Regions from separate parts of the Bacillus sp. AK128 genome, predicted to be linked through region 4. Evidence: riboswitches for the same ligand, from Rfam matches in the RefSeq annotation. Region 4 holds a riboswitch; each other region holds the start of a gene.
The links. Region 4 has a riboswitch for cyclic di-GMP ahead of M1D60_RS02165 (S8 family serine peptidase). Riboswitches for the same ligand answer to the same signal wherever they lie in the genome.
Positions count from the first base shown of each region.

Region 1 (8,479 bases), 1.4 Mb from region 4:
GGTGAATTGTAGCATTAAATCTCTTCTTTGGCAGACAGAAAAAGCTGTTCCATAGTAACCAACCGTGACGGCTGCTAAGGATACAACATGAAAAAGCATCAGTTTATCTGAAAAAGGTGCTTCTGTTGAGTTTGAAACCTCAGATGTCCAATTCTTAGGAGTATCAAGATTTTCCTCTGCAAAGATAGAATTGAATACTTCAATATGCTTTTTACAAATATCTCCACCTCTTTCGAAATATTTCCGAAGCTCTTTTGAACGTGCTACCTGACTAAAGGCAATTTCTAATATTACTTTTACTACTGTTTTTTGAGTGTTGTAATAAATACAGCCAATCTCTATTCCGTTTAAAGGTCTTCTCTTCCCAAACCACCCTGTTAGGTAGCTTTGCTTCGTAATAAAGTCACGATCATAAGGTGCATTTATATAGGGTGGACGATTATGTAAGCCCTTCTTCAGCATAACGTCTAAGATTCGGTCATATAACTCCATCGCTTCAGAACTACATTGTCTATAATACTTCCTTTGATCCACTCTAACCGAAGATCCAACGGCAAGTGCATAGCTGTTCATACCATGAAGGGTCATAACATAGAGATATTCCATTAAAAGTGAATCAGTAAACAAAGGAGGTGCATCAAGATTCACATCCTCTTCAGTAAAGCCTATCGGTACCGGATAACTCTCTTGATTTAGAAACACTTTAATTTGCTCTACATGTGACTTTGATAAATCCAGGGCAAATTGCAGAACTGACTCAATTTCTTGATCCTTCACATGTTTCAATGAATGTGAAAGAAAACAAATTGACATACTATCATTTAAATATTGTGTCCAAAGAGTTGATAGCTCTGGTGCTGTTAGTCGAGGATTGTGAGTCATTTCAAACATGGGATCCCTCCAAAGTAAGACATTATTTAAGAACTTCTAGTTATTATTTGTATTAATATGAAAAATCTATTCAACAATTTGGGTTATAAATCCACTCATTAATTTGCAGGGCATCAATTCTTCTTGTATAAAAGAACTGAAATTCTTAAGGTCTACCCTGTTTCCTATATCCTAATGCAATAGGAAAGAATATTATAATCACCACCATGACAACAATAAAAAACGATCACTAGAAAGTGACCGCTTTAATTTAGATTACTTATTCCTAGAGTTTACTTTTCAACAGGAAGTTCTTTTATTTGTTTTGTGAGTTCAATAAACTTTTTATCAAGTTCAGCATAGCCAGCATCATGTTGAGTCATAAAACTAAGCTTCCCTAACACTTCCTGCCTCTCTGATTCTAGTTTTAAGCGTAGTTCTTCCGTATCATCACTTTCTTGAAATGCTTCTTTCCATAGCTTTTGTATTTGTTGGTTGGAGATGATCAATTTATTTTCTGTTGCTTTTTCTAAAAAATATTGATCATGAGAAACCACTAGTAACGTACCATTATACTTCGCCAGAGTATCCTCTAATTGTTCCCGTGAAGGTAAGTCCAGATGATTGGTCGGCTCATCTAAAATAAGCACATCTTTTTCTTCTAATATATATGCCATCAATTTACACTTCACACGTTCCCCCATACTCATGGCCTTTATTGGCTCCGTCCATTGTGATGAGTTAAATCCTAAATGCTTCATTAAATTTTGGACTTTTCCTCTGTCCTTAAATGTCTCCTGGTAAAATAATTGCTCTGGTGTTTGATCTAGTGGCAAATCAAACACTTCTTGTGTAAGATAACCAATTCTCGCTGAAGGAGACATCCATACTTCGCCTTCCGCTGATTCCTGACCCATGATGACTTTTAATAGGGTCGTCTTTCCGCAACCATTAGGTCCTGTTATTGCTACTTTTTCTCCATACTGAACCGTAAAGTTGGCGTTTTGAAATAGAATTCGTCCATTAAAAGACTTTGTTAAATTTTTTACCTCTAAGAACCTTTTCCCTACTTTATTAGTTGTGTTCATAGAAAATTGTACCGCATATTCTGGCTCAACTGATTTCACGTTTACTTTTTCAAGCTCTTTTTCTAAACGTTTTTGTTTTGACTTTACCTGGGAATCCATACGCTTTGCTTTCACACGAAAATGCTCTTTAAACCCTTCTTGTTTCGTCGATTGTGCATGAGCCTTATTCGACCAAGAGGTGAGTTCATTAATCTGACCTTCAATACGTTCAACCATCTTTTTCTGTTTTTCATATTCTCGCTGCTGGGTAAGTCTTCTAAGCTTCCGACTCTCTTGATAGCTTGAATAATTCCCCCTATGTTCAATCAGTTGGGTTCCCTCAATCGACCATATTTTCGTTGCAATTGCATCTAAAAAATAACGATCATGAGAGACAAAAATAATGGTTCCTTTATAACTCTTCATTTGCTCAATCAAAATCTCAGTACTTCGTTCATCAAGATGATTGGTTGGCTCATCTAGCATTAATAGATGAGCTTCCTTTGCAAACCCACTGGCAAGTCGTGCTTTCAATTTCTCCCCACCACTCAATTTCCCAAAATCATGGGAAGGTACATGCCATTTCTCCAATAACTCCACTTCAAAATTGGTCATATCATCAGAAGTATGTGACTCCGTTTCCTGATCAAGCCTCACTACTTTTAGCCCCTGCTGCAATCGTTGGATTTGTCCTTGTGTTGGTTCTAAATCTTGATTAATCAATTGCAGCAACGTGGATTTTCCAGCCCCGTTCTTACCAATGATTCCTATTCTGTCTCCTTGCTGCACACTAGCATTTACATCTTCAAAAACGTTAACATTTACGACATCATAAGCAACATTGTGTAACTTAATTAGTTCTTTCATATCATCAATCCCTTCTTAAATAAGGGAGGATCTGGACATATTCATATAAAAAATCCTCCCATTTTACTGGAAGGATTAGCCGTACCTTAAAAGGATGAATAAAACAAATAAGCTACTGTTTTTCATAGCTTTACATGTTTATTAAAACGGGCAGACTAATCCAATTTTTGTTAATTTGAAATATACAATTTCAAACGTCTAAAAATAAGATTAGTTATCCATCGTCCACCCATCACTCCTTTTGATTTAATAAATATAGGATAGCATTGAATGATTTATAATTAAAGTGTTATGTTTACAAAATTTACCTACATTCAAAGAAAGTTGCTTTTTAATTACTAATAAAATGTCTTATAAACATAAGGCTAGAATAGAGAATTTGTAATTTTTATAGAATAGCTGAATACATGATATTCCATTTACTATAATACAACCAAAGGAACAGAGTCCCTGTCCCCTCGTTCCATGCCCCCGTTCCACGGACACTGAGTCCTCTATTCCACTGATTTCTTGTCGTTTTGGACTTGGTGCGGACTCACAGTCCTCTATTTAGGCAATCATAGCGAAAATTACTCATTTTTGAGTAAATAGAGGACTCTCGGTCCACTTTGTCGGCATTTTCACCGATTTTACTAGAATTAGAGGACTGAGGGTCCACTAGATTTCGTTACGGACACTGAGTCGTCTATTTCACCGAATTCGAACCGTTCCTCTGGGCTGCAGGTACAGAGTCCCTGTCCCCTCGTTCCACCGCTTACATTGAATTCATTACCTTTATATACAACCATAGGAAGAGAAACGGAATACTGCAAGCTATAACTAATGCAATCACAAGCACTTTACTTTTTACATTGTTTGCCATGAAGTCCACTGCTCCTTTTTTTTATTTAGAAAGTTCTGCTCGAAGTGAACTAGGAGAACCTTCCCCCTGGTATTGCCTAAATGTACTAGCTGGTAATGGTCTACTGTAGAAATAGCCTTGGATTTCGTCGCATTCCCATTCACGGAGAAAGTGTAATTGTTCTTTTGTTTCGACTCCTTCTGCTGTCACTTTGATACCCAGGTTTTTAGCGACTGATACTAGAGATTGGACGATCGCTGCATGATTTTTGTTACTGGCTAGGTCCCGGATGAAGGATTGATCAATTTTAATCCGATCTAGGGGAAACTTAGACAAGTAGGTTAAGGACGTATATCCTGTACCAAAGTCATCCATTGTAATTTGGAATCCAAAGTCTTTTAATAGATTTATTTTTTCTCTTGTTAGTTCTGTATTTTCAATAGCTAAGCTCTCGGTAATTTCTAAATCTATTTTTTCTGGAGGAATGGAAAATTCGTCTATGCTCCTAAGCAAAAATGGAATAAAATTATCTGCAATAAATTGCTTTGGCGAGATATTTACGGATAGTTGAAAGTCCTTCGGGAACTCCTTTTCCCAATCTTTAAATTGTCTTAAGGCTTCTTTCATAATCCAGTTGCCTAATGGGATGATTAAATCGGTTGCCTCTGCTAAAGGAATAAAGTCTCCCGGGCTAACAAAGCCTTTTATAGGATGCTGCCAACGGATAAGTGCCTCTGCACCAACTATTCCTTCATCTCTCGCACTATGCTTAGGCTGATAATAGAGTTCAAATTGTTCTTCTTCAATCGCAATCTTTAATTCTTCGTACATCTTAATCTTCGATAGCATATCTTTTTCTAAGGATGCTTTATATTCTGAATAACTATTTCGTCCAGCTTTTTTTGCAACATACATAGCCATGTCCGCATGTTTAATTAATGTATGATAGTCTTCTCCATCATTTGGATAATAAGAGATTCCAATACTTAATGTGATTTCCTTCTGTTCTTCCTCAATTTTAAACGGTTGTTTCATTGCGGTTTGAATAGCTTCTATCGTTTTCCTCACTTCTATAGTATCTGTGATTTCAGGTATACAAATCAGGAATTCATCTCCTCCCAGTCTAGCAATGAATCCTTTTCGTTCAACTGTATATTGTAGCCTCTTTGTAATAAGCTTGAGCAATGTATCCCCAGCAGCATGACCGAGATGATCATTGATGTCCTTGAACATATCCACATCAATAATGACAGTCGCAAACGGTAACTTCTTGTTAATTTGGTCTTCCACTTCTTTATAAATTCCTCTTCGATTTAAAAGTCCAGTAAGCTCGTCATGGTAAGCTAGGTAGTTCACCTTCTCTTGGACTTTATTTTGTTCCGTTACATCCTTAACGATTGCATAGATACCTGTAATGGAATCATCTACTTTTATTTGCGTTGCTGTTACATTTAGATTGACTAACTGCTTGTTCTTATTAAGGATAAAGGTTTCAAAACTAACACTGCTCCCTTTTAAAATCTCATGAAGAAAGGTAGTCAATTTTAAAGTTTCCTCTTGGAACAATAAATCCCTTATATTCAACTTAAGAATTTCTTCTAAGGTGTAGCCGGTTAAAGGTAGCGCGGAAGGATTTACTTCCTTAAAATTTCCTTCCAAATCTAAATTAAAAATAGCATCTGGATTGTATTGAAACAAAGAGCGAAACTGCTGTTCATTTATGTTGAGTCTCAAATTTTGATTCTCAAGCATACCATGCTGGTAAATCATTTGGTTTTCAATATAGTTAACCGTGATGATAAACAATAATATTAAGCTAGTGATAGCAATAATTGTCACCGAGAAATTTATATTTTGATAAAGTCCTTGTATAAACATATAAAGAATCGAACCAAATGAAATACTAAAAATCGTAAAAAATAAAGAAGTTTTTGTATAAGTTAAACTCCTATTAATCATTAATCGATCAATATGAAGATGTTCAAATATCCTTGCTATATTATAAATGGAAGTCGTTAATAGGATGACCACATAAAAAACATACTCACTATTAATATCAATGGAAATAGAGTACACTTCTTCAATTAAATAAATAATATAAAACAATATAAAGGCAGCAACACCAATACTTAACATTAAATAAGGAAGGATGCCTTTCTTCTTATTCGTTTCAATTTTAGAAGGCTTTACGGCAACTTTTCCAATACCACTTAAGAGAAGAAAACTAATGAAGCAAAATAAGAAGGTGTAAATACCATTTTTAAAAGTAAGCATTAAATTTTCATTTGATAGTTCAATGATTTTATTACCTAGAAGGGCCATATATGGAATGATCGTTATAATAAACCCACATATAGTAGCTAAAATAAAGGTATATAAAATCTCAGGCATTTTCTTCCCAGCAGAAGAGTTGGTTAAATGCATATTCATATTCAGCAATGTAACGCATAGAATGCAGCATAAACTTAAATATATGACTAGGTTAAACATTGACTCGCTCCTATCTTCGGCACAAAACAATACTTTACTTCTTCTCCTCGCAGATGCGCACCTTCAGTCAAGTCAATTTCACACCTCAAGATGATTGGTTATAAGCTGCTTATGTCAAACTCTATATTCTTCATTCTTAGTTCAACTTCATATCTTATGGGAACTGGTAAAAAAGTCACAAAAAAAGGTGAACGAGAAGAATCTCATTCACCTTTACAGGTCGATCTATTCTTCGGTAGCCAGGCTACCATAGTATAAACCGTAGGTCCTTGGGCTTTGCGTCCTTGCCTTTCAACAAGTTTGCCTTTATCAATCTAGTAAAATTATACCATAAGTTCACTAGGATTGAGGTGTTCATTCGACATTTTTTACATAGATTTAATATAGGGAGTGACAGGGATCTTTCGGAATCATCAGAGAATGAGTAGTCTTTTTATAAAAGATGATTTACTTCAAATAGAAGCATGAACTAATAAAACGTAATCCCCATACAGACGAGATAAAATTAAAGTAACTATCGAAATTTGTAAATCTATGTCGATATAATAATGTATATTTTATCACACCAGGAGGATCTCATGAAAAGACTAGATATGAATATTAGAACATTGTTAAGAGGAACAGCCATTGTAATAATGATTTTATTTGCTTTTACTGGATGGAGTCTATACTCACTTTTTACAAGTATAGATCAAGAAGAACAAGCACAAAAGGTGGACAAAGAGATTGCAGCGCTAGTTGTAGAGTTACAAGGAGCCTCTGATTACTTGACGAATGAAGTTAGAGCATACACTCAATTCGGGAAAAGGAATCATTATGATAATTATCGGACAGAAGTGAACAAGACTAAGACAAGGGAAAAGGTTGTTAACCGACTACAGGAATTAAAGATACCTAAGGAACTGTTAGACCTTGTCGAGCAGGCTGCTGAAAACTCAAATGCTTTAATTGCATTAGAGGAAAAGGCCATGGCAGAAGTTGAGAAAGGTGATTTAGATCGTGCTAGGTACATAGTTTACAGCAATGAGTACGAGGCTGGGAAACAATTTATTGCCGAGCCTTTAAATGAGTTTAAAGAGAAGCTTGAGAAGTGGACTGCAAGCCAGGTTGCTAACGCCATCAACCGTGTTGATTTGGGAATAGCAGGGCTAGTTATATCTTCTCTATTAGTATTAATTGCAATAATTGTTACATTTGTATTGCTATTTATGAAAATGAAGCCACTTGCGTCACTTACTGCATTTGCTGAGCAAATAGCAACAGGAGATTTAAATATTCAAGTGACTCAACCTAAATCAAAGGATGAAATTGGTCGATTAACTCTTTCCTTCATTGCAATGCATGATAGTCTTAGAAATCTATTATTCTCTGTAAATCAGGCAAGTGAAAATGTTGCAGCATCATCACAGGAGCTTCTAGCTAGTGCTGAACAAACAACGAATGCGACTCAACAAGTAGCCACGTCTATAGATGAAATATCGAGTGGTGCTGATGTACAATTAAAGCAGGTTCAAGAAAGTAATCAAGCTTTAGACGAGGTTGCCAATGGAATTCAGCTTATTGCAAACACCTCATCTGCTGTAGCAAAAGCTTCTGAAGAAACGACCATTAAGTCTGAAGCTGGTACAAATAGTATCCACGAAGCTGTTTCACAAATGAAGGCCATCGAAACTAACGTGAATACAACGGCAAAATCGATTCAAACCTTAGATGAACGTTCCAAAGAAATAGAAAAGATTGTAAGTGCCATTACTAATATTTCTTCACAAACAAATCTTCTAGCTCTAAATGCAGCAATAGAAGCAGCAAGAGCTGGAGAACACGGAAAAGGATTTGCGGTTGTAGCAGATGAGGTAAGGAAACTAGCAGAAGAATCCAATCAATCGGCTCAACAAATCACTCAGCTTATTCAATCGATCCAGTCAGACACATTATCCACAGTTGAACAAATGAAAACTGTAACAGAGGATGTCGTTACTGGAGTAAGCATTATCGAAAAAACAGGATTTGTCTTTGAAGATATTTTAAAGTCTGCTCAAAATGTTGCTAATCAGGTTGAAGAGGTATCTGCCGTATCAGAACAAATGGCAGCAAGTGCAAATCAAGTAACCCAATCATTTGAGTCAGTAAACGAAATATCTGAAAATGCTACAGCAAGAACACAAACTGTTGCCGCATTAGCAGAAGAACAAACAGCCTCAATGGAGGAAATCTCTGCATCAGCAGAGACTCTAAGCAAACTAGCTCAGGATTTACAAGAACAAGTGAATAAATTTAAATTTTAGAAGACCGGGGGACGGTTTGAGACCAGTGAAAAAGTAGACATTTCTGATATGTAAACTAT
Region 1 is NZ_CP096379.1:3,787,787-3,796,265, forward strand. It holds gene M1D60_RS19125 (DUF3231 family protein) at 1-891, opposite strand, end outside; gene abc-f (ribosomal protection-like ABC-F family protein) at 1,164-2,804, opposite strand; gene M1D60_RS19135 (putative bifunctional diguanylate cyclase/phosphodiesterase) at 3,688-6,135, opposite strand; cyclic di-GMP riboswitch class I at 6,367-6,450, opposite strand; gene M1D60_RS19140 (methyl-accepting chemotaxis protein) at 7,350-8,420, shown strand.
Region 1: linked by a shared signal. The riboswitch ahead of M1D60_RS19135 (putative bifunctional diguanylate cyclase/phosphodiesterase) and the one ahead of M1D60_RS02165 (S8 family serine peptidase) in region 4 are both predicted to bind cyclic di-GMP.

Region 2 (8,479 bases), 390 kb from region 4:
ACCATTTGCCAGTTCTATTTATTTTCATCCTTCTATTGGATAGGTTAATATATAGAATAAGTGTTAATTACATGTTATTTTACGATCAATATTTAATTGAATATAAATGGGGGTTTAACCTTGAAACAGGCCAATGAGCTTTTTCAAGAAGCAAAGGATTTTATTACAATTTGTTATACAGAGCTAGGTAGAGAAAGTGAAATTAGTGATAGATTACGTGAAGTTGAGCTTCAAATTAATGAATTTGGTTATTACGTGCATAGATACGAAGAACTAGCCCATGGAGCAAAATTAGCTTGGAGAAATAGCAATCGATGTATTGGTCGGTTTTTCTGGCAAACGCTTGACGTTGTTGATGCTCGTCAATCTCAAACAGAGGAAGAAATATTTAAGGCTTTGCTTTTCCACATCAAAACTGCCACAAATAACGGAAAGATTAGGCCGATGATCACGGTTTTTAAACCAAATTTGAATGGTCAAATACGGATTTGGAATCATCAACTCGTAAGGTATGCAGGCTATGAGACCGAGGATGGTGTGCTCGGCGATCCTGCTTCGATTCCTTTTACAAAGGTATGTGAATCACTAGGATGGAAGGGTAACTATACGAATTTTGATGTTTTGCCATTAGTCATCCAAATTAATGATGAGGCTCCAAAGTGGTGTGAGATCCCTGATGAGACCATACTTGAAGTGCCTATTCACCATCCTGAATACCCAGCTTTTGAAGATTTACAGATTAAATGGTATGCTGTACCGATTATTTCTGATATGAAATTAGAAATTGGCGGAATTGAGTACATGGCAGCCCCTTTTAACGGCTGGTATATGGAAACTGAAATTGGTGCAAGAAACCTGGCAGATTCGTTTCGGTATAATCTGCTGCCAAAGGTTGCTTCCATCATAGGGTTAGATACAAGCAGGAATTCAACCCTATGGAAGGACAGAGCATTAGTGGAGTTAAATATTGCAGTAATCGAATCGTTTAAATCAGCTGGTGTGAGCATTGTCGATCATCATACTGCCGCAGCCCAGTTTAAGCGCTTTGAAGAAAATGAAGATAAAGCTGGACGAGAGGTTACCGGAGACTGGACTTGGCTAATTCCACCGGTATCACCTGCCGCAACTCAAATTTTTCATCACTCATATCAAGACAAGCTTGTTTATCCGAATTTCTTTTATCAGGAGCAACCTTACAGAACTAATGATGAATAAAAACCAAAAAAGAAGTGAAAAAGGATGTGCCCTTCTTCACTTCTTTACTTTATTGGGTTAGCTTGTTATTTAAATGGCGGTTCGACGCAATGTCGTTTTGACCATCTAATAAATGGTTCATTCCTCTTACTAATGTATCATCTTCTAATAAACTCCAAATATGATATCCAAAATCCTCTCTTTTCAAGAGAACTTCTTCCAACACTTGAACCGTACCAAAGTCATTTAATTCATGTGCACGGTTAATGGTCTTTCTCATCATTCCTTGAATTTTTATTTCATGCTCCAGGTCATTACGTAAAAAATCACGCATGGTATAGCGACCTTCAGCTTCATGCTTAATATAGGATATCTCATGCTGTGTGACTGGATGTGCAGTTGGTACCACCCCAAGCCTTGCTACCCGCTCACCAACCATATCTATATGTTTTTGCGTGACTTCAATATGCTCATCAAGGATATGATGAAGACTTCCGAAAGACTCTGCACCTTCTGTTAACCAATGGTGCTTCGTATATTGATGTAGAGCCACATTTAATGCACATAAATGCTCGTCTAGCATTAGTCCCATCTCTAATCGGGTATCGACTGGAAGACTTATTCCTGACCCTTCTTGACGTGCAGTTCTTGGTTCCTGACGTAAAATCATTTCATCACTATGTTGATTCATATGTCCTGGCATATTCGGATCAAATCCAGATTTAGAAAGCTTAAATTCTCCTGGTGAAAAACCATTACCACCCTGTGTTTGCATCTCATTTCCCCTCTTTTCTTAATAAATAATTGTAAAGGAGTATGTGAAACATGAAACGTCTCCTAACATCAATACTTTCCCCTTTATTCATATCGTTCAATATGCTAATTACTGTAAAGGCAAAGGACCCTCACATTACAAGGGTTGCTAACACCAAGACTGCAAAGCTACACTAAAATCAAAAAAAAAAGCTGATCCAGTGGATAGCTTTCTTCTAATAACAAATACTTTATATTAGTTGTGTTGTTGTTAATTCTGACAAACACTGCTGAAGACTTAAGGTTGTTTCACTTAATTGATTCAATAAAGATTCCTTCGGCCATTTTAGTTCTTTTTCTTCAAGGTCCTTCCATATTAAAAGTAGCATCCATATGGAAAATGCTGATGCATATAGGTAGTATCTATTTTTAAAGTTTTGTTTCTCTTTCTCTTCTGTTAATTGACCCATTTGATTGAGATAATGAGCTAGCACCTGATTTCTTAATTGACTAGTTATTTCATTCTTCGGAAATATAGGATGAGATAGATCAATTAGATGATAAAGATCCCAATAGGGAGAATTCAAGTGAGCATGTTCCCAATCTAAAACATACATCTTATTTAAAGAAAACGCATAATTACCAAGGTGTAAATCACCATGCGAAAAAACTTTTTCTGTTGAAAACTCCTGTTGATTCAGTAAATTATATAAGTGTTCAATTGTATCCATAGAAATACTTAAAGTATTCAGCTTTTGACTAATTACATTCTTATTACTAATGATATGGCTAATCATGTCCTCAATTAATGGCTTTGGCCCGTTTAGTCCTGTTAATTCTGCTCTATCTATAGATATTCCATGCCACTTTGCCATTAGATTCGTAACCTCTAATAAGGTCTCCTCATTATATGCATGCTGCAATGTTCCTAAATCCTCAATGATATACCAGTTTAAATAAGGTACATTATGAAGGGAATAGGAGAGAATCTTAGGATACATAGTTGGGTTTATGGATGTAAGGATATTCGTTTGAATCCAAATTTCTTTCCCTAACTGGTCATTATTTGTCAGCGGTTTAAAAATATAACTCTCTGTAGGAGTTATATAAATGCGCTCGACATACCTACCATTCATACCTTTGTAAAGTATTTCTCTTTTATATAACATTTCACTATTGAGTTCACCAGTTGGCAATACCACTTGATTTAATACGTTCAATTTTCATCATCTCATTCATTTTCATATCGTAACTATTGTCATTATATAATATCAATCTATTCCTATTCCTCTTTTAACAACAAAAAAATCCCAAAAATTCTTGGGATTCTAATCCTGCTTTATTATTGCTTCATTTCCATCCAGCTGCCAACATGGTGAATGGCAATTCCACCATATGCTGAATAGCTTGAATAATGGCGTTCAACGGCTTCCAGCTCTTGCTTCATATAGGCTTCTCCTTCTTCATAAAAGGAAATTTGGTCGCCCTCTTGGGTTTGTCCCGTTTCTACGCCAACCACGACAGGTTTTTCATATTTAGCTCCATAGGCGATTTCATTGCGGACAATCTCAATGATACTAGATGCTGAATCACGATAAGCCATGAGGGTAACACCATCTACTTTAGAAATGATCCATTCAGCTAGAATGCCTTTACCATACAAATTCTTATAGGTTATTTCATCAAACCAAAATGGCAGATCCATTTCTAATGGAAGCTGTAAAGCATCTGTCCTCGTTTTTGCCTTTAAAATGAGCTCTTGAAATTTTTTAATGGTGGTAGCTTGATTTGAAGTCCACCCGCTATACAAGTATGGCTCTACATCTAAGTGAACACCTGAAAATTTTTGTGAATCGGTAGATCCTGTTTGGTAATTTCCAAGCCAGTTCAACGTTCTATTTTGTTCGATATATCCTTTCGGTGCAACCCAAGATGGTGCCCCGTCTAAAGCATATACACGAATTCCATGTAGCGATGCCTTTTCAATAAAGCTTCTGTAAACTTTCATCTGTAGATCACGATCAATTTGGATATACACCTTATTGACCTGTTTACTTTTTAAAAACTCAAGGGTACCTGCTTCATCATTTACAAGCATCCATGGGTTCCATAGCCAAGTAGCCTGATCCTTTGTGGAGGCTTCTGTGTTTACCACTGTACTAAAAGTTAAAACAAAAATACTAAGCATCATTACTAGAATTTTTTGCATAAAAAAAAGTCCTCCATTCTGAAGCCCAAGGCCCCTAGAATGAGAACCTGGCAACCTGACGACCGTACGCAGCTGCGTTTAGGCTCATGGCTTTGCGTCCTTCCCTTTCGGTGAAGTTTGCCTTTTCAGTTAATTTGTTACCCTCATTATATTCTATCAATGGAGATTCGTATATTGTTTTTTAGCGGTTTCAGATGCTATAAAATTTGGAATTATTCAGCCTATCAACCTAGTCAGTTGATTCCGTTACAGGTATTCGCTTTCCGCGGGCGGTCTCGTGAGCCTCCTCGGCGCTCTGCACCTGTGGGGTCTCTCTCAACACGCTTCTCCCGCAGGAGTCTCATACCTTTCACTCCAACAACTTCAATTAAATTGGTTATTGTTTCAATACCCATTATAAAAGAACTTCTTCTATTGAACCCATAGTTTAAACAAGCCTTCTGTTACTCCTAGGTTGTACATATAATACACTCCAAATACGGCACTGATTACTCCCGTTGCTTGGGTAAATAGTTTGTTTATGCCTAGTTTTTTGGAGCTTAATATGAATGGTATTCCTAGAATGGTGGTGAAGCCTAGCATGCCTATAATGGTGCCGACTCCAAATATAAGTATGTAGAAAATACCTTCCCACATTCCATTTACTGTGCTCATTGTTAATAAAATCATGGCGGCACTTCAAAAGAGCAACTCTCTTCATGTAGAGTAGAGCCTTACAACTAGGGTAAAAATGCGGTTTTTGGGATTTTTATAAAACAACAATCTATACAAAAAAACAGCCTTTCCAAACCACTAATACTTACGCAGGCTGAGAAGTTCTTTTCCGAGCAGTTCCTTTCTAGCAAATAGATGAGCTTTTCCTATAAGTCCTTCTATTACTCTAGTATTCATACCGAGGATACGAACTACGATTCCGTTTCCCGGTACTGTAGTTAGACCGACTCTAGCAATCGTTTGATCATCAACCGATAAAAATTCATATAGTGAGTGAAGAAAACTTTTATTAATCAATGGATGAAATATCACGAGTGTTCCCACATGGGTGTATCCTTCCATCTGCATAATTCCCGTCATGTCTTGATCCGGTTCTAGTAATAGATGATCAAATAAAACGAGCTTCTCCTCTTTGTACACCTTTAATTTAGAACGAATCCAATCATATCGGAAATAGCTCCCATCCTCTGCCCAACCTGGTGTAATAATTTCGCTATAAATCAAACAGGCACTCTCTTTTAAATAGACGCTTGTTTCCTGAATAAACCGGGAATTTTCATAAGCGATGAGCGGATCTGGTACAAACTCTAGTACACTATTCTTGCCAAGCTTTATATTCATCATTTGAAGAACCGGCTTACGGACAGTCTTATATACCTTAGTTGATGATTGGGTAGTGACTGAGAGTTCCGCTCCGTCCTCTAGAGTAAGATTCGTCAAATACGTGTCACCATCTACATACCCACCCCCAACATGAATGAGATAAATGGACGGGGAGTGATCCTCAATATAGACTGGACGCGTAATTTTAAAAGCTCCCTCATAATAGCAATCTGAAATCATCGTTTTATCACGACGATTCCTTGCCGTTAACTCTAGTACACCGGTATGACTCATGATTCCAATCCGATGAGTAGAGCCTGCTTTTTAATCCATTCGACCACCTGTTCTAAACCCGTTTCGTCTTTTAAGTTAGTAAAAATATAAGGTCGATTTCCTCTTGCTGCTATCGTATCCTTCTCCATAATTTCTAAGCTCGCACCAACATATGGGGCAAGGTCGATCTTATTGATGATAAAGAGGTCAGACTTAATCATCCCTTGACCACCTTTTCGAGGAATCTTCTCACCTTGAGCGACATCGATAATATAAATAGAGAAATCAACTAGTTCAGGACTAAAGGTTGCGGCCAGGTTATCCCCACCACTTTCTACAAAAATCAACTCAACATCAGGATGCAATTCCTTTAATTCTTCAATGGCTGCAAAGTTCATCGAAGCATCTTCTCGAATCGCTGTATGTGGACAGCCTCCGGTTTCCACACCGATGACTCGGTCTTCTGGTAACACTCCATTTGTTATTAAAAATTTGGCATCCTCTTTTGTATAAATATCATTTGTGACCACAGCCATACTTAGTTCCTTATGCAGGGCTCTTGTTAGTTTTTCAACGAGCATTGTCTTTCCAGCCCCTACAGGACCACCTACTCCAATACGAATGGGTTCCATTCATTCTACTCCTTCGTTTAGTTAGATTTACGACATAAAAAGGCGAACATGTAAACGTTCGTGTCGCATTTGTGCAATCTCCAAGCCAGGACTAACGGCGGCAAAATCATTCTTCGATAATTCATAAATGCTATGAACGGCACTCTCTAAATGAGGCTGGACCTCCACTAATATTCTCTGTCCATCAGTTTGACCAAGCGGAATTCCTCTGACTGCGTTCTGAACAATCGAGGACATCGTAGAAAATAAATAGGTTTGCACGCAAGCTTCCTTTGGCACACCTAAATCATGCGCCACTAAAGCAAACACGATAGCGGAGTGTCCATATGCCTTTTTTTGTTGAATCAGCTTGAAGTACTCTTCTAAATAGTTGGATGGGTAAAGATCCATGCAGAGCTTTGCCATCCTCTCTCCAATCCGGCGATTCCCAAGTCTCGTTTCTTCCGCAAGGCTTGATACATATAGTCGTTCATCAAGCTCTACTACTTCAGCTAAATCTTCCCGTAAAAGAGCATCATAGGCGAGCTTACAGGCGAGACCATCAATAAATACAAGCTGCTTTCGAATATAAACATTAATAGCTTTAGCAAAGCTTTCTTTATCCGTTATAACTCCTTCTTGAATGTATGTTTCAAGTCCAAATGAATGAGAAAAAGCTCCTGAAGGGAAGTTTGAATCACTCAGCTGAAGGAGAGGGTATAAAAGATTAGCCATGGCTATGTCCGATATGACGAAATGCCTGCTTAACCGTTCTTTGTTCCCTTTCATATGGAATCGCTAGCTGCTGAAGAAGCTCTTCTACTAAATAATCATATTGAACGAGCATCTCATCTCCTTCAAATTGTGCAGGCAAATGACGATTTCCTAATTGATGGGCAATGTCCCCCATCTCGCCAATTGATCTTGGCTTGATGACAATTAAATCATCGGCTTCAACGGAGATGATAATCATATTCCGTTCATCCATGAATAAAACATCCCCGTCCACTAACTCCCGGTTTTCCTTTAAGCGAATGCCAAGTTCATTGCCATGGTCGGTTACAACACGTTGAATTCGTTTAACGAGATCATCGCTTCTCATATAAATTCTTTCTACATGAGGAGCTCTTTTTTCTAAGCTAGTTATATTTCCAACTATTTTTTCTATGATCATTGTCTATCACCTCAAAATAAGAAATATCGTTGTGCCATTGGAACAACTTCTGCTGGCTCACATGTAATGAGCTCTCCATCTACTTTTACCTCATATGTTTGCGGATCAACTTCAATCGTTGGTGTTTCACCATTGAATACCATATCCTTTTTTGAAAGATTACGAATTCCAGAAACAGTCTTCACTATTTTCTTGAGGCCTAGCTCTGTATGAACCCCTTTTTCAAAGGCAGCTTTGGAAATAAAGGTAATTGATGTTTTATACTTTGCACTTCCAAAGGAAGCAAACATCGGCCGATACAAAACAGGCTGCGGGGTTGGGATACTTGCATTCGGGTCTCCCATCAGGCTATGAGAAATCATCCCACCCTTAATGATGAGGTCAGGTTTTACTCCAAAAAAGGCTGGATCCCACACCACTAAATCTGCCAGTTTCCCAACCTCAATGGAACCAACATGCTCTGAAAGTCCATGGACAATAGCTGGATTAATCGTATATTTAGCTATATACCGTTTTATACGCTGGTTGTCTCCTATCCCTTGATCCTCTTTAAATTTACCTCGGTGCTTTTTCATCTTATCAGCGGTTTGCCACGTTCGACTGATTACTTCACCAACACGACCCATTGCTTGTGAGTCAGAAGAAATAATGCTAAATACCCCCATATCATGCAAGATATCCTCTGCTGCAATTGTTTCTTTTCTAATTCGGGAATCCGCGAAGGCAATATCCTCTGGTACACTTGGATCTAAGTGATGACAGACCATAAGCATATCTAAATGCTCTTCAAGTGTATTCACTGTATAGGGCCTTGTTGGATTGGTAGACGAAGGGAGAATATTCGGAAGGCTTGCTGCCTTTATAATATCCGGAGCATGCCCTCCACCCGCTCCCTCCGTATGATAGGTGTGGATCACTCTTCCTCCAATCGCCGCTAATGTATCCTCG
Region 2 is NZ_CP096379.1:87,303-95,781, reverse strand. It holds gene M1D60_RS00450 (nitric oxide synthase oxygenase) at 121-1,215, shown strand; gene M1D60_RS00445 (Dps family protein) at 1,265-1,969, opposite strand; gene M1D60_RS00440 (phosphotransferase) at 2,199-3,167, opposite strand; gene M1D60_RS00435 (amidase) at 3,290-4,156, opposite strand; cyclic di-GMP riboswitch class I at 4,203-4,288, opposite strand; partial or broken gene M1D60_RS00430 (urease accessory protein UreH) at 4,568-4,834, opposite strand; gene M1D60_RS00425 (urease accessory protein UreD) at 4,949-5,767, opposite strand; gene ureG (urease accessory protein UreG) at 5,764-6,378, opposite strand; gene M1D60_RS00415 (urease accessory protein UreF) at 6,406-7,092, opposite strand; gene ureE (urease accessory protein UreE) at 7,085-7,531, opposite strand; gene ureC (urease subunit alpha) at 7,543-8,479, opposite strand, start outside.
Region 2: linked by a shared signal. The riboswitch ahead of M1D60_RS00435 (amidase) and the one ahead of M1D60_RS02165 (S8 family serine peptidase) in region 4 are both predicted to bind cyclic di-GMP.

Region 3 (8,479 bases), 1.0 Mb from region 4:
CCACAACCTGCATGAGGCACACCCTCTCTATTTATGGATACATCGGTACTTGTAATAGTCCGCTTCTTACATCCCATCCATTTATGATGTTTAAGTTTTGGACTGCCTGACCAGATGCACCTTTCATTAAATTATCAATCACTGAGACTATTACGACTCTGCCTGTTCTTTCATCCACATGAAATCCGATATCACAGTAATTACTTCCTGACACCTCTTTCGTAGCCGGAAGAACGCCTTCCTTCCGTATCCTTACAAAAGGATCGTGTTCATAATAAGCTTGATAAAATTCAATGATTTCCTTTGTTGTCTTCATTTCATTGAGCTCTGCATAAATCGTACACATAATTCCTCTCGTCATCGGTACTAAATGAGTCGAGAATGAAATCGTCACTGGCTCTCCTGATTCATTTTGTAGAACCTGCTCAATTTCTGGTATATGCTGGTGAGCACCAAGCTTATAGGCCCTTAGATTTTCATTAATTTCACCATAATGCGTTCCCAGTGATAGGCCTCGGCCCGCTCCTGAAACCCCTGATTTTGCATCAATAATGATAGATTGATTGTTTATAAGTCCATGTTGAACAGCAGGAGTTAATGCGAGTAATGTCGCAGTTGGGTAACAACCAGGGTTGGAAATAAATGATGTCTTTCTTATTTCCTCCTTGTAGATCTCACTTAAACCATAGACTGCTTGATTTAAATATTCTTCATCAGCAGGATCGTGTTTGTACCACAACTCATAGCTTTCTCTAGACTTCAAGCGAAAATCTCCTGATAAATCGATACAGGTTACTCCTTTACCAAGAAATTCAGGAAAAAGATCCTTACTAATTCCTGATGGAGTGGCAAAAAATACAACATCTGCATGCTGACATATTTGATCAGGCTCTAAGCCCGCTAATGGCGTTTCTATTACATCCGTTAAATGTGGATAGATGTCTTGTAGTTCGTTTCCTGTTTTTGAATGAGATACTACTGTGTTTAACTCCACATAAGGATGATGGTGTAGTAACCTTATAAGTTCAATCGCACTGTAACCCGTTCCCCCGATAATAGCAGCCTTCAAACCACTCAACTCCTAAACCCGTTAATATTGTATGATTATAATACCCTTGGTATTTTTATGCAATAGACTTTATAAAAAAAGATGAATATATTCATCAAGTAGGCTAAATATATAGTTTTATAAAAACCACCATTCATGTTTATGCATGAATATTTATATGAATGACTAATATTTTGGTTGTTTTGCATACTTTACTTCTTTTTATCAAAAGGTCTTTTAAAGGTTGTTGTTGATTTTCGTTGCAGGACACTCGCTTTCCGCGGGGCGTGCGGTGAGCCTCCTCGGCATGCGCCTGCGGGGTCTCACCTGTCACGCTGCTTCCGCAGGAGTCTCGCGTCCTTCCACTTCAATCAACTCTGCAATAATCAACACTGTACTTTAACACAGCCTATCAAAAAATTCTTAATTAGTCGTTGTTTTGTTCTTTCCAATCTTATCTATTGTAATTTCCAGTGGTTTGAGATACTTTTTAGTCATAACTATTAAAGAGGGTGTCGTAGATTTGTTACATTGTAAAGAAGAGGTTCTATTTCTAACGAAACAACTAGTTCATATAGAAAGTATTGTTAACACAAGTGGAGAGAAAGAAATTGCCCGAGCCTTATATACCTTACTCTCATCCTATCCTTATTTTAAAGAAAATCCTAGCCATATACAGATGACAAAAACGGTTAATGATGACCAAGAGCGTTACAATGTACTTGCCTTCGTTAAGGGTCATAAAGGAGGTTCCCCGTCTAACGAAACAGTGATTTTGATGGGACATATGGATACAGTTGGGATTGAGGATTTTAATCATTTAAAAGATCAAGCCATTCATCCTGATGAGCTCCTAGAAGAAATCAAGAAAGAAACTCTTCATGATGAAATCGTAAAGACACATGCCCATTCTAATGAGTGGATGTTTGGCCGTGGTGTTTTGGATATGAAAAGTGGTTTAGCTAGTCATATTTATCTATTAAAATATTATTCCGAGCATCCCGAAGAGCTAAAAGGAAATCTCGTGTTCGTAGCAGAATGTGATGAAGAGGATGGATCACATGGTATCTTATCTGCATTAAAGGACCTAATCGCTTGGAAAGAAGAGCATCACTTTCATTATATAGGCGCAATTAATGCTGATTTTGTCTCCCCTCGATATGAAGGAGATGAAAATCGCTATATTTATAAAGGAACCGTAGGGAAACTACTACCTTCCTTCTTTATTACTGGAGCTGAGACTCATGTAGGATCATGTTTTGAAGGACTAGACCCAAATTTCCTAGCAGCTGAATTAACTAGGCAGATTAATTATAACCCTTCATTATCCAATGAAGCTTACGGTGAAACTACGGTCCCACCGGTTTCTCTTAAGCAAACCGACTTAAAGCCGTCTTATACGGTTCAAACAGCCCTTTCTGCTTATGTTTATTATAACTTCTTCATCCATTCTTGGTCGCCTAAGGATGTGTTAGAGAAACTAAAGACTGAGGCAAATATTGCATTTGAAAATGCCCTCCAATTGTATCGAGAACGATATCATACCTATTGCAGTATTAGTGGTGAGCCATATAAAGAGTTAGTCTGGACTCCACGTGTTTTTACGTATGAAGAAATGCATGAACACTTATTGAATGAACACGGGGATGCCTATACTGCACATATGGAAATCTTTAAAGAGCAACTTCTATTAGATCAAAGTTTAGATACTAGAATGTTTGCGGCTAAGGTGGTAGAAGAAGCGTGGAAGTGGATGACGGATAAACGTCCCGCGATGATTTTATTTTACTCCTCTCTTTATTCACCTAGGATTGAATTAAGTGGAAAAACTGAGGCTGAGGAAAAATTAATTGGCGCACTAGACAAGGCTGTTGACATAATCCAACCTAGTTACCAGCATCCAATTGTGGTAAGAAACTTCTTCCCGTATATATCTGATATGAGCTTTGTTGCTTTAAGTGATGACCCTAGTGGAATAGAAGCTGTTGCGATGAACAATCCTGGCTGGGGGACGAAGCACTATGTTAATTACAATGATATCCGTGAAATTAATGTACCCGTGATCAACATCGGACCATATGGATTTGATGCTCACAAGAAGTATGAGCGAATGGAATTAACCTACTCGCTAGAAGTAGTTCCTAATTTAACAAAGCTCGTGATTGAAAAGCTTTTAAACAAATAGCCAATGCCCAACTTTCCTATTGAAAGTTGGGCTTAGTTTATAAGAAGTATAGCGTTATTGTAACTGAATTCTATCGAGATCCCACTGACTGGAATCCTCGTTTAATATTTTTCTCTTTATACATTTTTGCATCAGCGGTAACAAATAGCTTACTCATATTCCCGATTGAGTGATCATTATAGGAATATCCTATTGAAACTTTAATTTGAAACGCTTCACTTGTTTTATTATATTGATCAATTGTATTTCTTAGGTCATTGATAAGCGTCTCAGCATGATCCTTCCCTTCTTTTTCTAGAAGAATCGCAAATTCATCTCCACCAATCCTTGCCACCACTGTTTCACGATTTGAAAACTGATCCAATAGCATTGCCGTTTCTTTTATTAACAAATCCCCTGTCCGATGTCCTAATGTATCATTAATTTGCTTCAACTCATCTAAATCACATAAAATGACGGCTACTGCTGTGTCTAATTCTTTATTATAACGTTCCATTCTTTGGTCAAAATAACTTCGATTATATATACCAGTGAGAGAGTCATGTGAAATACGGTATTCTAGATCCTGCTGTAGCTTAACTTTATCGTCAATATTCCGGATAATCCCTTGGATCGCTACTATTTCGCCATCCTTATATATGGGTGTTGCATATTCCTCAAAAACTATGTAATCTCCTTGTGGATTTCTCCAGCGTTGAATAATCGGTTTATTATAGTCTAGTTTGCCTTGAAACTTATTCAGAAGCAATTCGTGATCATCTGGATGTATTAAATCAATGGGTGTATTTGGATTCTTTAGACTTTCTGCTACTAGTCCTTCTCCTAGCATGGTTTCAATAGAAGGACTTAAGTATTTAAATTTTCGCTCGGGTTTGACCTCATAGTAATAAATGATGTCCTTAGAATTTTCCACTAAATTATAAATTCTTCTTTCATTAGCCCAACGTTCCTTCACTTTTGCTTTAATGATATGTTTATAGAATTGTAGACTAATTGCCCCTAGAAATAACCCAATAAATAAATACACAATCTCCATATCTTACACCTATTGCCTTCCTATCATAAATTTTCAGAAGCAATAAAAATAGACTAATCTAAAACCCGATTAGTCTATCTGTCAGCAAAATGAAGATGTTCTATCGGTAACTGGCTGGCATAATCAAGTTTAAATTAAGCCCCTTTAGCTTTGCGTCCCCACCTTTCGATGAGTTTGCCTTTATCATTGTCTATTTAATTAACTATCTAATTACATAATATAGGAATATATTCCTATATGCAATAGTGAAACAGGAATATGTTCCTATTGATTAGGAAAATTTAGTATATTTATGAATGTTTGTAGTACCTTTTAACTATTTTAGTTCTTTCACCTTATCTATTGTATTTCTATAACCTAGTGGTCTGCACGCAAACTGTATTTTCTGCACACCCAGTTGTATATACAGTGAATAAATCTTAACTTATATTCCAACATTCTGATAAGAGAAACGTTTTTCTAAATAATAAAGGTTTTTACTTATCTTATATGGAACTAATAAGAGGCTATAAAATTATGTAGGAGTGGTCAGACTTGATTCATAAAATTGAACTTAAAAACGAAAACTTACACGGTTCCTTTAGCAGAAGCTACGAGCCGATTATAACTGTTCAGTCAGGAGATACCCTTCATTTAACAACGGCTGATATTCAGTGGGGATATTCTAAATCAAAGGAAGAAGAACGAACGATTTTCACTTCACGAGAAGGTGAAGAACGTCCAGGTCATCCAATCATTGGGCCAATCGCTATTAAAGAAGCGAAACCAGGAATGGTGCTTGAGGTCAGAGTAAATGACCTGATTCCAGGTTGGTATGGTCGTAACTGGGCTGGGGGATATAAGAGCTGGCAAAATGAAAAGTTAGGGTTAGTAGAAGCGACTTCCGTTCAACTGGACTGGGAATTAGATCAAGTTAAGATGACCGGTACCTGTTCGATTGGAGGTAAGCCATTCCATGTTGGTTTACAGCCGTTTATGGGATTGATGGGTGTTGCTCCTGCTGAGGATGGTGTTCTTCCAACAGCTCCTCCACGGTATGCAGGAGGAAATATTGATTGTAAAGAACTAGTTAGAGGAACTAGCTTGTTCTTACCTATTTCTGTTGAGGGTGCATTATTTTCGATTGGAGATGGTCACGCTGCCCAAGGTGATGGTGAGGTGTCTGGAACGGCGATTGAATGCCCGATGGATCATGTTGATATTACTTTGATTGTCCATGAAGAACTTGAATTAAACATGCCTAGAGCAAAAACTCCAACAGGCTGGATCACATTTGGCTTTAATGAGGACTTAAATGAAGCTACAGCCACAGCTCTTGATGAGATGGTTATACTCATGCAAAGTTTTTATGGCATTGAAAAAGCAGAAGCTTTGGCATTAGCTAGTGTAGCAGTTGATTTACGAGTCACTCAAGTGGTAAATGGGGTAAAGGGTGCTCATGCAATGCTTCCTCACGGGATAATTAGGTAGGACCCATCAAAAAAGCGCTGGTGCTTACAGCGCTTTTTTTATATCTAATTTATATTTCAAGTCCTAATTCTATATTGATCCCTTCCATCTTATAGCCTAGTGAGAGATAAAGAGGAATAGCTTCCTGGTTTTCTCCAAATACACCAAGAGTTGCTTCCGTCTTTCCCTTGGCTTTCAAGAAAAGCAAGGCTTCAGTAATCATCGCTTTTGCAATCCCCTTTCGTCTCCACCTTGGTAGAACAAAAATACTCTCAGTCGCACTTCTACTTTCACCTAATCCCCATGTCATCACACTTCCAACAATTTGATCCCCTTCAAAAGCTGTGAACGTATCCCACTCGCCTCCTGCTTTCGTCCAGCGCAACTGGTTAAGACTCCAAGACACCCCATCTTTATCACTCTCTGACTCGGCTCTTAGATAACGCTCCTGTTCTTCTTCAGATTCCATCTTCCAGTTCAAGATTTTTATAGACTCAGCAAAGTGGTGAGGTGAGATCGGTTCCGTTAAATCCCTTTTCATAATGAGATGATTTCGAATAATCGTAAACCCTTTTGAAAGATAAAAATCAATTTCTTCTAGATCATCAGAAGAAATAACATGGTTTACACTTATTTTTTTATCAGGATATTTTGCTCTTAGCTCCTTTGCTCTTGTTAACAGGTGTGCAAAAAGTTCCTCAAGCACATTTTCACTAGATGGTTGGTTAAAATTCAAGGAAATATCCATCGTTAATTTATAAACAAAATCCGACGGATCATTATTCTTCACTAGTAAAAACCATGTTTGATCTGGTACTAAGTGTCCTACACCTAAAATATGGCCTTCTGAATTAACTGCACAAAATATATTACTCGGTTCGTAATCACGGTTATACTTGTATGCTAGCATTCCCATAAAATCAAACTGACCGATTTCTTCCGCATCCATTTCTTGATAGTTTCTTATTGTATATGGCTTTTCATTTACTTGTATCATTGATATCCCTCTCTTGATTACCATTATAAAACTCTATCCTTATATTCTATTAATATCCTATATTTCCCTTTTTATATACTAAACCCAAAAACGAGACCGCTACAAAATAGCAAGTCTCGTTTCAAAGGTTTATTTAATTGTATGCTTCACCTCTTGATTCACACTTTTTATATGTAAATCTCGTTGAGGAAATGGAATTTCAATATTATTTTCAGCTAGAATACGGTTAATTCTAAAATTTATATTACTTTTAATAACAATAAATTGATTTGGATCTGCAATCCAGACAAATAATTCAAAATCTAGTGAAGAATCACCAAATCCTACAAAATTCACAAAAGGCTCAGGAACTGTAAGTACCGTGGGTGAGGCCAGATTTTCCTCTCTTGCAACTTCAAGTAATAACTCCCTTACTTTTTCCACATCTGTTCCATATGCAACACCAATCGGAAGAACAAGTCGAAGCTTCGGGTCACTAAAAGAACGATTGACAACCTTCTCCTCTAAAAAATAGGAGTTGGGAACAATGATATGCTCATTATCAAGCGTTTTAATAATCGTTGCTCGCATGTTAATCTTCTCCACATCTCCGATTATCTCATCTACAATCACCCGATCCCCTACCTTAATAGGTCTTTCAAATAAAAGAATAATTCCGGAAATAAAATTAGAAGCAATATTTTGAAGCCCGAATCCAATTCCCACACTTATAATTCCGGCAAAAACTGTTAGTGCACTTAAATCGATTCCAACTGTCGTTAAACTCGTTATGACAGCAATAACCATAATAGAATAATGAATCATTCGGTCAAATGTAAATCTTAGCCCTTTATCTAAATTATATCGATCATAAATATTTGGTAAAAGCACTTTAGTGGATATTTTAGAAATTCGGCTCGCTAATGAGATAATTAAAATGGCAACAATAATTAAGAATAAGGTAATTTCGACATTTCCTACCTTATAAATACTTGCAAACATCCAGTCTGATTTTGAAAAATATAGCAATAAGAATATGAGGGTTCCATAAAAGGTAGCCCAATTGATGATACTTCTTGCTGCTTCATGATTGGTTTGAAACCGTTTTGTACTCCATAATAAAACAAAGCGTAAAAGTAAGATGGCCACCACCACAGCGATGACAATAAATAAATCTTCGTAATTGAATTTCTCCAACCACTCCATTAATGTTGTCACATCATTACCTCCCTATGTTCCTTTAATTATAAACTATTTAAATTTTCAACACACTTAACTGACCTCCACCTTTAGTTCAAGATTCTTGAGCATAGATTATTTGTCGCTGTTAATCTTAGCTATTAATTAGGTCATTCCTAGTATCTGAGTTATAAAAAAAACGGAGCTTAGTTGCTCCGTTTCATCAATACCTTTCATTTAAACCAGCCTTTTTCCTTAAACCTTTTAATGGCTTCAATTCTATTAGTCACTTCCAGTTTATCTAAGATGACTGAGACGTAGTTCCGAACAGTTCCTGTCGTAATAAAAAGCTGACTGGCAATTTCCTTCGTACTTTTTCCCTCTGCCATTAATTCAATAACAGCACTTTCCCTTTCAGTCAATGGATTCTCTTGGCTATACGCTTCATCAATTAACTCTGAAGCATAGATTCTACGACCATCCATCACGCTTCTAATCGAGTTTGCTAATTCTTCACTTGGACTATCTTTAAGCATATATCCGTTCACATTTGCTTTAACTGCTCTCTCAAAATAACCAGACCTAGCGAAGGTGGTTAAAATGATA
Region 3 is NZ_CP096379.1:4,185,550-4,194,028, forward strand. It holds gene argJ (bifunctional ornithine acetyltransferase/N-acetylglutamate synthase) at 1-13, opposite strand, end outside; gene argC (N-acetyl-gamma-glutamyl-phosphate reductase) at 32-1,069, opposite strand; gene M1D60_RS21005 (M20/M25/M40 family metallo-hydrolase) at 1,572-3,233, shown strand; gene M1D60_RS21010 (sensor domain-containing diguanylate cyclase) at 3,304-4,269, opposite strand; cyclic di-GMP riboswitch class I at 4,372-4,458, opposite strand; gene M1D60_RS21015 (acetamidase/formamidase family protein) at 4,804-5,739, shown strand; gene M1D60_RS21020 (GNAT family N-acetyltransferase) at 5,789-6,715, opposite strand; gene M1D60_RS21025 (mechanosensitive ion channel family protein) at 6,845-7,912, opposite strand; gene M1D60_RS21030 (response regulator) at 8,107-8,479, opposite strand, start outside.
Region 3: linked by a shared signal. The riboswitch ahead of M1D60_RS21010 (sensor domain-containing diguanylate cyclase) and the one ahead of M1D60_RS02165 (S8 family serine peptidase) in region 4 are both predicted to bind cyclic di-GMP.

Region 4 (8,479 bases):
ATTACTATCTGATAGAGTGGCAACTATATCTACCATACACAGTGGTACAACAATCTCTAGTTCATTCGCTTATAATGTTTTATCTGAATCAATTTCACACACTACTATAACGTTTGTAAATACAAAATTAAAGGCATTAGAAGTAAAGAAAGAAGGAGCGGTTATTGAAACACTAGGAACCACTTCGGTTCAAGTTTTTAATGTGTATGCTAATACTGGAATAAAAGCTGATTCGAGTATAGTTATTCCAAAGGTTGTGATTCAAGAAGGAGCAAACGAAGTTACCATTGATGCTTCAGTAAATGAACTATCCGTTTCAACTAAAGAATCGTTTCTACTAAAAGGTAAGGGTAATATTCAGAAGGCAACAATCCTTTCTGATACTCAAATTAATATAGAAACAGCGGGAACGATTGACAAATTTGAAACACGTTCCATTAACTCTAAAATAACATTGGGTGATTTGGCTAAAATAGTGGATTTAATACTCCCAGAAGGAGCTAGAGCAGAAGAGGTTGTAGAAGATTACGAATTGGTTAAAGGTAATATTGAAAAAGTGGGTGGAGAAGCTAGCGCACCAACAATAGAAGTGGAGCCTGGCTCAGGTATATATATATTCAAAGGTGCAGATATCAAGGACGGATTCGTTCATATTCAACAATTCCCTTATACAGAAGAAGATGGCGTTTTTGGGTCCTCTATAAATCCAACCATTGACTATTCAATTAAAAATGGTGAGATTAGAATGGATTTTACTAACTTTGGTGAAGTAACTTTTGAGAAGTATTATTTTACAATTGAAAATTCTGGTGTCCTCTATATTGGAGAATTCACTGCAGATGAAATTCTTAACGGAACAGTAAAAGAAATGGACGTAAGAGGAATGCACACGGTCTTAGAAATATCACATCCTTATACTAATAATGAAATGGAACAAGAATTTATTTCATTACTCCCGGTTGATCGTAGTGGAAACAGTCTCTTTAGCATTCTGACTTATCCAAATACAAAAGTACCGAAGGGTTCTTATCATGTACAATATACAGCAAAGGGTAAGAATGCATCGTATAACTTCCTAGAGAGAAACAAGGATCTTAGTATAAACGGGTTAGTAGACTTTACCTCAAATGAAATTGCAAAGATTCAATTTAACATGTCAACAAGTGGTTATGCATTAGAATTTGTTGCTGCTATACATTCTAACCTGTATGCATTAGGTGCCATGAATGAGTTTGCACCAACTATTAATACTCTTTATTTAACAAAAGGTGAGTATGAGACGATTCGACGAACCTATATTAATCAGAGCGGAGAAAGAAAGGAGTACCTTGGCGAACAAACAACCATCTCTCAAGATTCGACTATTAGTGATAGTGAATGAACTTTAAACTGCTAATTTATACCAGATACTAACCTTTATAGGGCGGTATCTGGTATTTTACCTTTTTTACTAATATTTCTTTCCTTACTAGCTAGTTATTACCATTTTTTAGTCATTTACGAGTAATGCTAAAGTGTTGTTAAATAAAGTTATCTAGTAATTATGTAATAGGTTAATATAACTACAACTTCATATACTTATGTTTTTAATGGCAAACCTATCGAAAGGTAGGGACGCAAAGCTACGAGTCTACGGCTTTTTTTGAAAAGCTATGATCGTCTGGTTGCAAACGTTGAGGAATCTATTTTCTCATTGCAACCTTTATTTCAAGGGTTGCATTTTTTTATTTCGACGAAGGTGGGTAGATTACAACTCAAGAGAATCCCACCTGTTTTTTAAGTCATTTCTTCAATACCATGGTCTTATTCCATTAGTACCTATTAAAGATAGAAGGAGAATTCTTCATGAGCCTAACACATTTTAATGATTTACAACGAAACAAGAAGCTCAAAAAAAGACGGTTATATAGAAAAGTCATTTCATTGGGGTTACTATCTGCTTTACTAGTTTCAAATACTTCAGTATTAGCTAGTGAATTAGCACCAGATTATACAGTAGAAAAAGTAGTGGTGGTATACAAAAATGAGGATGGAAAACAAGCTGTTCTTCAGGAAGGGATAGGAGAAACGAATGAACTTGAAACAATCTCTGCAGTAACTACTACACTCACTGAAAGTGATATAAATAAATTAGAACAAGACCCTAACATTGCATATGTAGAAGAGGAAATAGTATTTAAAACAGTGGGGGATTTTCAAACACAAGCAATCACTAGTGAAGAGTCACAATGGAGTTTCCAAGCCGTAAACGAAAATTCTCAGGCATTTACAGATGGGTATACGGGAACAGGAGTGAAGATTGCTGTTATTGATACAGGTATCGCAGCCCATACCGACTTAACTATTGCTGGTGGTGTATCAACAGTTGATAATACGAGCTCTTATCATGATGATCAAGGGCATGGAACGCATGTAGCTGGAATTATTGGGGCAAAACACAATAATGTTGGTATTGTAGGGGTAGCACCAGATGCTCAAATCTATTCAGTAAAAGTACTCGGGGCAGATGGAACGGGTGTTTCAACTGATATAGTCGAAGGCATTGATTGGGCAATTACAAACAACATGGATATCATCAACCTTAGCTTAGGAACGGACACGGAATCATTGGCTATTAAAGATGCCGTAAATCGAGCAACTAATGAGGGGATTTTAGTAGTTGCAGCATCGGGTAACGATTCTATTCGCAATAAAGGTGCCAGGCACCATCCAATATTTGGGTGGTGCCTGGCACTCTTTTTATTCTACAATATAATTCGTATCCATCGATCTTACTAGAAACACAGCAAATTGTGATCGAGTTGTTTTTAAGTTTGGTCTAAACGTGTTGTCTACTGTATAACCAGTTGTTATGTTAGATGAAACTAATGCATCAATATAAGATTTAGCCCAATGATCATTAGTAATATCTTTAAATGTAGAAGGTGTAGTTCCATTTAATTTTAGAGCAAGCGTTAAAACTTTAGCCATCTGTGCTCTCGTTAAAGGAGCATCCGGATTAAACTTTTCTGCTTTAATGAAGATTCCTGCCTGAGTTAGTTTAGCAATTGCATAATAGGCATCATGTGATTCAGGTACATCAGAGAAACCTGGGTTAGGTGGCACGGATTGTTCTAAAGGAATAACGTTAAGTAGAGCTTTTGCTACATCTGACCTTTTAATCGGTTCAAAAGGAGCAAATTGATTAGCTGTTACTCCGGACATAATTCCTTGGCCAGCTAATAAAGAGATTTCATTATAAGCCCAGTTATCATTTAGAACATCATTAAATTTTGGAGCATTGTTAATAATCATGCTTTTTAAAAATGAATCTGCAATTAACACATACCCTTCCTCAGATGGATGAATATCCGCAGCATTTGGTAAATATGTTGACGGAGAATCATCAAAAAGCCCAAATAATGAAACGAATGTTGCGCCATTTTCTTCAGCAACCTTCTTAATGGCATTATTCAAAGCCATTGTTGCTTGATCGACTTTTCCTTGTTGTGCTTCAGGTAGATAAGGAAATGGATTATAATAACCTGACACATAAACTTCAACATCAGGATTTGCAGCTTTCACTTCAGTGAAAATTTCGTTGTAGTTATCTTGAACAGATTGAATGATCTTTAATACTTCTAATAGATTAAAAGAAATTGTCCCCTTTTCTCTATCAATATTTAAAGCCTTTATTACATCGTTTGCTCCTGCAGTTATTGTCACAACATTAGCATCCTGAAGAGCATCTTTTATTTTTTGCCCATCCACTACTTTGTTGTCCACAAGATCAGTTAATACATTTTCAGTCGTGTAACCTGAAACAGCAAACTTATTAGAATATAATTCTAGTGAACTTTGTGTTTCATAATAATCAGCAATAAAATCAGAAAAGCCCTTTCCAAACGATCTATAAGGAGTTTGCCCTGCTGCTAAGGAATCACCTAATGCTACATAACTAACCGTGTTGGTTTCTGCTTCTGTAGAAGTTGGTGATGCGAACCCACCTAATAATAAGGTGAATACCATGATAAATCCTAATAATTTCTTGCTAAACTTCTTCATCCAATCCCTCCGACTACTTTCTATTTTCTATTCATGTTTTTATTCGAGATAATTTATGGAAATTCCTCTTTAATGAAAAATAATTTTTACCATAATTTTCCTATAATGTATAAAAACATATTAGAAACATGGTGCCAGGCACCATCCATAAATTGTGAATGTAATCATTCCTAGAAGATTGATATAAATATAAGATAATAATAAGTCATAATGATAAAAGAAACTAAAGTGAGGAGGAATCATTTAATTGGACTGGAGACAAATTAGAAGTATGGGTAAACGTAGGTTTGTCATTTTGTCGGGAGTGGTTTTATCTATTCCTTTAGTACTTGATTACTTATTAATTAAGTTCTTAGTGAGTACATTTACAATCAAAATTACTTTGATTGAGTTACTGTTGGTTTGGATAGGTTGTATGTTGATTGGAACTTTATTTTCTTTTTTTAGCTGGAATAAGATGGAGGAAGGTTATTTTTTCAAGAACTAAATTAATGAGTCTGGGTGCCAGACACTATCCAAAAACTGGATGGTGCCTGGCACCTTGTTATATATGCATCCCATAAATTGGCCAACCCTCAGGTGCTGCTAATACGTTATAATCCTAAGGTGAAAAAGCATTATGAAGGGAAGGCAGATAAATGATATTACGAAAATACATTACTATTTTTCTTATATTTATGATTGTTAGTTCCATACTTCCTAGTAATCTTGTTTTTGCAAATACAGGAGCGGGGACAGAGGTACAAGATATTCAGGTTTTAAAACAACCAGAAACGCCTAGTACCCTAGAGGTTAGCGATCAGGACGAAATTATCTCTGGTACTTCGGATCCTGAATCATCTATCACCATAAAAAATGGCGAATTGGTGATTGGAGAAGGCAGTGCGGATGCTTCAGGAAAATATGAGGTACTAGTTACACCACAGCCAGCCAATTCTTTACTAGTTTTATATGCTACAAATTCATCAGGAATGAAAAGTTTTGAACGCACCATTAAAGTAGTAGATATAACAAGCCCTGCTCTTCCAGTAGTTGAGAAGGTTACAAATACTAAAACTACGTTATCTGGAACGGCAGAACCAGGATCGACCGTTCAAATCATAGAGAAAAATAGTTATTTTACTCAGGAAACAGTAGCAACGGAAGATGGGCATTTTTCAGTTGATATTGGTTTAAATCTTTCTGGTAGCGCTTTTGGTATAACTGCTACAGATCAAGCAGGTAATATGAGTGAAGAAATGATTGTAGAAGTAGAGGATGTTGTATCACCTGAATGGGAAACAAAATTAATAAACATTCAAGATATCACCGATCATTTTGTCTCTTTTACTAGTTCAAGTGCAACTGATTTTGAACGACCAGAAGAGGTTAGGTATAGAATTTATTTAAATAATAATCTTGTTATGGACAATATCAGATACCTGATGGAATTTAAACTAACTGGACTAGAACCTTCAACAGATTACTTGATTTCAGTCGAAGCTTTAGATACAGCGGGTAATACATCTGAGCCTTTAGAGGCTGCGTTTAGAACAATGAATCCACCGAAGCAATTTAATGATGTGCAATTGTACACGGAGGAGATTAGCTATTTAAATACCAAAGGTATTATAAATGGCTATCAAGAGGATGATACCTTTAGACCTTCCAATACAATCAAAAGGTTACAGGCAGTTCAAATGATTCTCCGTGAAAAAGGAATTAAAGTCACTTCTTCTGAGTTAAAAGACCCGAATCTTACTGATATGAGGCCGGGTAGCTATGGCTATGAAGAGGTTGCCTTAGCTGTTCAACTTGGGATTATATCTGGTAAAACTGATTCGAAAACAGGTGAAAAGTACTTTGATCCTTGGGGAACTTTAACAAGAGGTCAGATGGCGAAAATTTTGGCAACCGCGTATTCTCTTCATGGTTCGGTGAGTGAACAACCGTTTACTGATATTGAGTATGATTTTTGGGCACAAGATTATATTAATGCTCTACATTACTATCAAATCACAACAGGTTATACAGATGGTACCTTTAGATCCAATTTACCAATCTCTAGACAGCATTTTGCCGTTTTTCTTTCTCGTCACCTAAATGATGACTTCAAACCAAAGTCTTCATTTGATCTAGATAGTATGTTAAGTGATGTAACCGTTGACTCGAAAGCATACGCGAGGCATTCTCTAACACTAACCTATAAGCCTAAAAGAACTTACACTGCAAGTGGATATCAGGATTTATTTAGAGTGTTCTCCCCAATTTCAGGAATTATTTATTCACCTAGCCATTTTGGCTTACCGGGGTTCTATCCTCGAGGAAGGAACGACCATGGCTTTAGTGTTCTAAGTGATAAAAAGGACTTATTAATAATTGTTCGTGGATCCGGTGCAGTGGGAACAGAACAACCAATCCGTTATACACTTTTTCCTATCTGGAGTTTTAGTGGCATAGGTCCTTCTTTCCACTCAGGTGTAAGAATCTATCAAGAGCAGCATATTGCTTTAGCAAGACTGCATACTCTATCAGGAGAAACATATAGCACTGCTCTATCTGGCTCCTTGCAAGTTTATGTAGCAATTCGAGATTACAAAGCTGAATTAGAAGATGTGAATCAACAAAGAGAAAACTGGTTTAAACAAAACCCTGATTACGAAGTGCTAGGAATCAAGATGCCTACTTTCCAACCAGCGATGAAGTTTAAGTTTGTGGATGATATCAAAGAGTATCTTGAATAAAAATGATAATGCGGTGCCAGGCACTATCCATTTACTGGATGGTGCCTGGCACCTTTTCATTGTTTTTCATAACGTTTTAAAGATATTAATCAAACTTAAACCATAATTTTACATACTGTTTACATTGAAATAATAATAGAATGCTAGGGTTAATAATGTAGTTAAAATAATTCATAGTTTAATTTAAAGGAGAGAATTTAATGATTTTAAAAAATGCAAAGGGGATTGTGAGTGTTGCATTAGCTTCGGCTTTAACAATTGGTGCATTTGCAGCTCCATTTAGTCAAACATTTGTAAATGCTCAGACATCTAATATTAAAATCCAGTTAGTAAGTTTAAATGACTGGCACGGTCAAATTGATAAAACAACTACTGTTGATTTAGATGGAGATGGTGAAAAAGAAGCCACTGTAGGAAAAGCCTCTTACTTAGCTACTCATATTAAAAACCAAGAAGCAAAAAATGAAAACACACTAGTGATTCATGCTGGAGATATGATTGGTGGTTCTCCAATGATTTCTTCTACCTTCCAAGATGAGCCAACCGTAGAAATTATGGAAGCAATCGGAGTAGATATTGGGACAGCGGGAAATCATGAATTTGATGAAGGTATAGAAGAATATCTTCGTATGGTTAATGGTGGTGAACATCCAAAAGGTAAAGGTACTGCAGGGTATGATGGGATGAATTTTCCAAATATCATTGCAAATATTTATGATAAATCGACTGGTGAGCTTTTATTAGACCCATATCATATTCAAGAAATTGCTGGAACTAAAATTGGTTTCATTGGTGTTGTAACAACTTCAACTCCAGGCATGGTAAAGCCAGATGGAAATGAGAATTTAGAGGTTCGTGACGAATTAGAAGCAATTAACAAGTACTCAGAGGAATTAGTCGGAAAAGGTGTTGAAGCGATTATTGTTCTTGCGCATAACACGGCAGAAGTAGTAGACGGAGTTATGACTGGTGATGTTGCTGAATGGGAAGCAGACGGTTTACATGAAGAAGTAGACGTAATCTTTGCGGGTCACAATCATAAAGTAGTCGATGGTACTATTAATGATGATGTTGCTGTCGTACAAGCATGGGAATATGGTTATATGTTTGGTGCAGTAGACATCGAAATAGATCCAACTACACATGATATTGTACGTGATAAGACCGTTACAGAATTAGTTTATAACACTCAAGATGTAGAAGAAGATCCGACTGTAAAGTCAATCCTTGATAAGTATGAAGAACTTATCGCTCCGGTAAAGAATGAAGTGGTTGGAGAAAGTTTATACAACTATGATTCAAACCGTTACCCATTTAATGACCGTGCCTATTCTGATCATGCTATTGGAAATTTAATTGCTGATGCAATGGTGTGGTCTATGGATTCTGACTTTGGAATCATGAATGGTGGGGGAGTACGTGCTGGTCTTGATGAAGGTCCGGTGACTTTTGGTGAGTTATATACGATTCAACCATTCCAAAATATGCTCCAAAAATTCACGGTTAATGGTGCAGGTCTTCGTGCAATCATGAATGATCAAATCTCTAGTTATGGTTTAGACTATTCTATCGCTGGATTTAAGTACACATACAAGTTTGACCATGAAGCAAAAACTGGTGAAGTTGTTGACTTAATGCTTCTAGATGGAACTCCAATTGAAGAGGATAAACTTTACACTATAACAACTAATGACTATAGCTTTAAGGCAAAA
Region 4 is NZ_CP096379.1:481,855-490,333, forward strand. It holds gene M1D60_RS02160 (S-layer homology domain-containing protein) at 1-1,381, shown strand, start outside; cyclic di-GMP riboswitch class I at 1,582-1,672, shown strand; gene M1D60_RS02165 (S8 family serine peptidase) at 1,846-2,778, shown strand; gene M1D60_RS02170 (S-layer homology domain-containing protein) at 2,740-4,044, opposite strand; gene M1D60_RS02175 (hypothetical protein) at 4,292-4,531, shown strand; gene M1D60_RS02180 (Ig-like domain-containing protein) at 4,683-6,767, shown strand; gene M1D60_RS02185 (S-layer homology domain-containing protein) at 6,968-8,479, shown strand, end outside.